2 regions of the Chryseobacterium sp. RLHN22 genome follow, and region 2 is predicted to be linked to the other one. Evidence: riboswitches for the same ligand, from Rfam matches in the RefSeq annotation. Region 2 holds a riboswitch; the other holds the start of a gene.
What was found. Region 2 has a riboswitch for S-adenosylmethionine ahead of ACR1PN_RS02420 (alpha/beta fold hydrolase). Riboswitches for the same ligand answer to the same signal wherever they lie in the genome.
Positions count from the first base shown of each region.

Region 1: linked by a shared signal. The riboswitch ahead of ACR1PN_RS15935 (SusC/RagA family TonB-linked outer membrane protein) and the one ahead of ACR1PN_RS02420 (alpha/beta fold hydrolase) in region 2 are both predicted to bind S-adenosylmethionine.

Region 1 is NZ_JBPCHW010000017.1:84,391-86,857, forward strand. Features, by position in the region: gene ACR1PN_RS15935 (SusC/RagA family TonB-linked outer membrane protein) at 1-885, opposite strand, end outside; SAM riboswitch class I at 969-1,067, opposite strand; gene ACR1PN_RS15940 (type II 3-dehydroquinate dehydratase) at 1,386-1,796, shown strand; gene pckA (phosphoenolpyruvate carboxykinase (ATP)) at 1,938-2,467, opposite strand, start outside.
Region 2 is NZ_JBPCHW010000002.1:19,483-21,949, forward strand. Features, by position in the region: gene ACR1PN_RS02415 (MGH1-like glycoside hydrolase domain-containing protein) at 1-716, opposite strand, end outside; SAM riboswitch class I at 905-1,012, shown strand; gene ACR1PN_RS02420 (alpha/beta fold hydrolase) at 1,075-2,013, shown strand; gene ACR1PN_RS02425 (ACT domain-containing protein) at 2,017-2,467, shown strand, end outside.

The sequences.
Region 1 (2,467 bases), on a different contig from region 2:
CAAAGAGAAAAAATAATTGCTTTTTTCGTTTCCCCCGCTGAAATCCAGATCCACCTGATTTCGGGAAGCAACACGCTGTAATATATCCCTCCAGTCGTCGTTCCACAAAGGAGTGGCTCCGGACAAAAGTTTGCCATCTGTACCCACCGGTTTCGGAAATTTTGAACCGTAAGGATTGATGCCCAAAGCATTAACCAAATTGTCGGTTGCCATTTGCGCAGCCTGCTGAGAAGAAACCTGGCTCGATTTATATCCGTTTCTTAAGGCTTCCCAATACAATTGGAAATACTGATCTGTGCTTACCTGCTCATAATCCTTTACCGCTCGACTCGAGAAACCCTGGCTTATATTAAAGTTTACTCTTGCCTCACCTTTCTTACCTGATTTTGTGGTAACAATAATGACCCCGTTTGCTCCTCTGGAACCATATAATGAACTCGCTGTAGCATCTTTCAAAACGCTGATTGACTCAATATCGTTGGGGCTTATAGAGTTGATATTTCCGTCAAAAGGCATTCCGTCGACTACGAATAATGGGTTGCTTGATGCACTTACAGAACCGATCCCTCGGATTCTAATGGAAGCTGTAGAACCCGGCTGCCCAGAAGCACTTACTGCCTGAAGACCAGGAACCTGCCCTTCCAAAGCTTTTGTGATATTTGTAACGGGTCTATTGTTGATTTTTTCGCTAGAAATCGTTGCTACAGAACCTGTATAACTTGTTTTCTTAGCTTTTCCGTAAGCCACTACCACCACTTCATCAATCTCTTTTTCCCTAAGAGTGTCTTTTTTAGTTTCCTGTCCGTTGACATTCGCAATCCCGAAGAAAAATGCGGCAACAGGCGGAATCCAAATTTTAGAATTAATTAAATTTTTGCTAATCATAATCCATTTTATTTACTGCTAATTAAATTTTAGCCTTTTATAAAAAAGACAGCAAACAGCATCAATAATCATGATTAACACTTTGCTCATCTTTCCTTTTTCAAGGCTGAATGTAACACCTTACTTAATGCAGGTTGTTAAGATTTCATCGGGTCAGTTCCCTCCATCTTTCTTTATAAGCCGTTGCAAATCTAAAAACAAAAAGTCTACAAAACAAGTAGACTTTAAAATTTTAAATACAATTTTTATAAAAATTAACGTAATTTTATTTTAAAAACATCAATTATAGACAGTTATAAAAAATGTTAAATTTTCAAATATGAGAAATATCATTAAAAATAATGTAATGGTAAAATTGAGGTTTAAAGATGAGTGAAGTTATCGTTTAGCTATTATTTTCAAATTAATATTAATTTTATTTTAAAAGTTCTCAATACATTTTTCTTCATTTCATTTCGAAAAACACCCGAACTGACGGAAAAACTTTTTAATTTTATAGGATGAAAGTTTTAATAGTAAACGGCCCGAATCTGAACTTGCTAGGTACAAGAGAACCAGAAATTTACGGAACAACTACCATGGAAGATTATTTGGAAAATTTAAAATCTGAATTTTCTTCCCATGAAATTCAATATTATCAGTCGAATATTGAAGGAGAGCTGATTAACAGATTGCAGGAAGATGATTTTGATGCATTGGTGATCAATCCCGGAGCATTCACGCATTATTCTTATGCGATTGCGGATTGTTTAAAAAATATTCAAAAGCCGAAAGTGGAAGTTCACATCAGCAATATTTATAAAAGAGAAGAGTTTCGTCAGAAATCTGTAACGGCGGCGAATACCGATGCGGTTTTATCCGGTTTTGGTATGGATGGATATCGATTGGCGATTCTGAGTTTGAAATCTTGATTTTATTTCCCACAGATTACGCAGATTTTCACAGATGATTGCGTGAAATTTCTCGCGCAGATTTTGGAGATTGCGCAGATTATCTTCGTCATAAAAAATAAAAAAAGGCTCATCAATTTGATGAGCCTTTCTTCACTATTTCTAAATGGTCTGTTCCTGCAATTGAGGACCAGAAGCAATCAGCTTTTTGGCTTCGTCATTACCACAGTACTGCTCGAAGTTTTTGATATATTTTGCAGCAAGATCTTTTGCTTTTTCTTCCCATTCTGCAACATCGCTGTATGTATCTCTAGGATCTAAAATACCTTCAGAAACATTTGGCAATGCCGTCGGAATTTCAAGATTCATAATCGGAAGTGTTGATTTCTCAGCATTTTCGATTGATCCATCGATGATCGCATCAATAATTGCTCTTGTATCTTTTAATGAAATTCTCTTTCCTGTCCCGTTCCAACCTGTATTTACCAAGTAAGCTTTTGCACCGTGCTCTTTCATTTTCCCGATTAATGTTTTTGAATACATTGTTGGGTGTAATGTAAGGAACGCTTCACCAAAAGCTGGAGAGAACGATGGTTCAGGTTCTGTAATTCCTCTTTCCGTACCTGCTAATTTTGAGGTATAACCGCAAAGGAAATGGTATTGCGCCTGATCTTCATCTAAAATTGAAACCG
Region 2 (2,467 bases):
CTATTTTTTGAGTAAAACTTTTTGATGGGAATACTGTCATGTAAAACATTGATACAGCCTTCTTTTCCTGCTTCTACCTGACCTTTGTATTCATTATAACCCCATTTCCAGTTGTTTCTGTACCAGACAGTTGGCAACACAACAATTGGAGCTCCTTTGTCACTTCTGTTGCAAACCGTAACTCTGATTAAAATGTCATTAGCATCAGATTTACAGTATTCTATGAAAATGTCAAAGTATTCATCATTATCAAAAATTCCGGTGTCAAATAATTCGTATTCAGGCTCTTTTTTTGAACGCCTTGCGTTTTCTGCTACAATATCTTCATAAGGAAATTCGTTGATCGGGTATTTATAGACCATCTTCATATAGCTGTGAGAAGGCGTATTATCCAAATAATAAAAAATTTCCTTAATATCTTCGCCGTGATTCCCTTGCGGGTTGCTCAATCCGAAAAGACGTTCTTTTATTCTTTTATCTTTTTTATTCCAGAATGAAAGGGCAAAACAAAAAAGTTGTTTGGTATCCGAAATTCCTGCAATACCTTCTTCTCCCCATCGATAAGTATGGCTCTCGGCAATATCATGATTTGCAAAATGCCATGCATTCCCGTTCGGGCTGTAATCTTCACGCACATTTCCCCATTGTCGGTTGCTGACGTATGGTCCCCAATTTTTCCAGTCTTTATCTTGTAATCTTTGTTTTTCGGTACTCATATTTCAACATTTTTCATTACGAAGTTAGTTTTTTTGCTAAAAATTTCCAACTCGTTATATTTGAATTATAATTAATGTATTACTGAAAACCTTTTGTTTATCGGTGTTTGTAATGTTAAATTAAATTTTTATAAATATTTGAAAGAAAAGTTTTATCTTTGCACCATTCGTTCATTAAAATATTGAAAATGTTATCAAGAAAGGTTGAGGGATTAGACCCTGTGAAACCTTAGCAACCCTTTGCGCAAGCAATGAAGGTGCTACGTTCTACCAAAATTATTTTGGACAGATAACTACTGAATCTTTTTTCAGCCATTTCCTGTGGCATTTTCAATTGTATTATTAAAAAATAATAGAATTGAAATCAGAACTTAAACATATTAATTTTTCGTATCAAACTAATTCCGGTAAGGAATATGATATCCCGCTGAACTATCAGATTTTCGGGCAGGATCTGTTTTCTTCGCCGATTGTTTTAGTTAATCATGCCTTAACCGGAAATTCCAATGTTTCGGGCGAAAGGGGATGGTGGAAACAATTAATTGGTGAAAATCAGGTCATCGATACCCAAAAATATACAGTTCTATGTTTCAATATTCCCGGAAACGGATTTGATGATTTTTTAATTGATGATTACGAAGATTTCACGCCTTCAGATATGGCCAATATCTTTTTAAAAGGTCTTGAAATTTTAAATATTAAAAGTTTACACGCCATTGTTGGAGGTTCTTTAGGAGGCGGAATCGGCTGGGAAATGTTGGTAAAACAACCAAATCTTGCTGAAATTTTCATTCCTATTGCCTGCGATTTTAAAACCCACGATTGGCTTCATGCACAATGTTTAGTTCAGAAATTTTTATTAAATCAAAATGATGAACCATTACAAAAAGCCAGAATTCATGCAATGCTGTGCTACCGAACGCCGGAATCGTTAAATGATAGATTTCAGAACAGATACAGTCAGGAAAAACATAGATTAGAGTCCGAAGATTGGCTGATTTATCACGGAAATGCTTTAAACGAAAGATTTAGTTTAAAAGCTTATAAGCTGATGAATCATTTACTGATGAATATAAATGCCAAGGAAGATCATTTGGAAAAAATCCAGGCACGAATCCACATGATCTCCGTTGATACAGATCTATTTTTCCCCGCTTCTGAAATTCGAATGTGCTTTCAAAAGTTGAAAGAAAAAAAGGAAAATGTTTTCTATCACGAGATCACCTCAATTCATGGGCACGACGCCTTCTTAATGGAATACGAACAATTAAATACTATCATTAAAAATATTTTGTAGAAGATGAAAAGTAATGCTAACGAAATAAAATTTTTAAAAAACAGATCAATCATCAAGTTTGAAGGGGAAGATTTCTTAGGCGAAATCGGGATTGACGGACGAATTTTCAAAGCGCTTACGTTGGCGCGAATCAGTGTGGGAGTAATTTCCCAGCAGGCGATCGAAAACGGGATTTCTATTCTTGTTCAGGAAAGTGATTCTGAAAAAGCGGTCAATTGCCTAATTGATGAATTTGAAGCAGAAAGAAAATCAGGGAAAGTTTCTCAGATTTACAGCATAAATAATGTGTCGGTTTTAGGCTTTGTTGCAGAAGATTTCAATAAAGTTTTGGCAGAACTGGCTAGAAATAACGTTTTCCCATTGCTTTTAAACCAAATTGCAGCAGAAAAAAGGGTAAATATTATTGTAACTTCTTCTCAGGACGAAAAAGCAAAAAACATCATCGAGTCTGAGA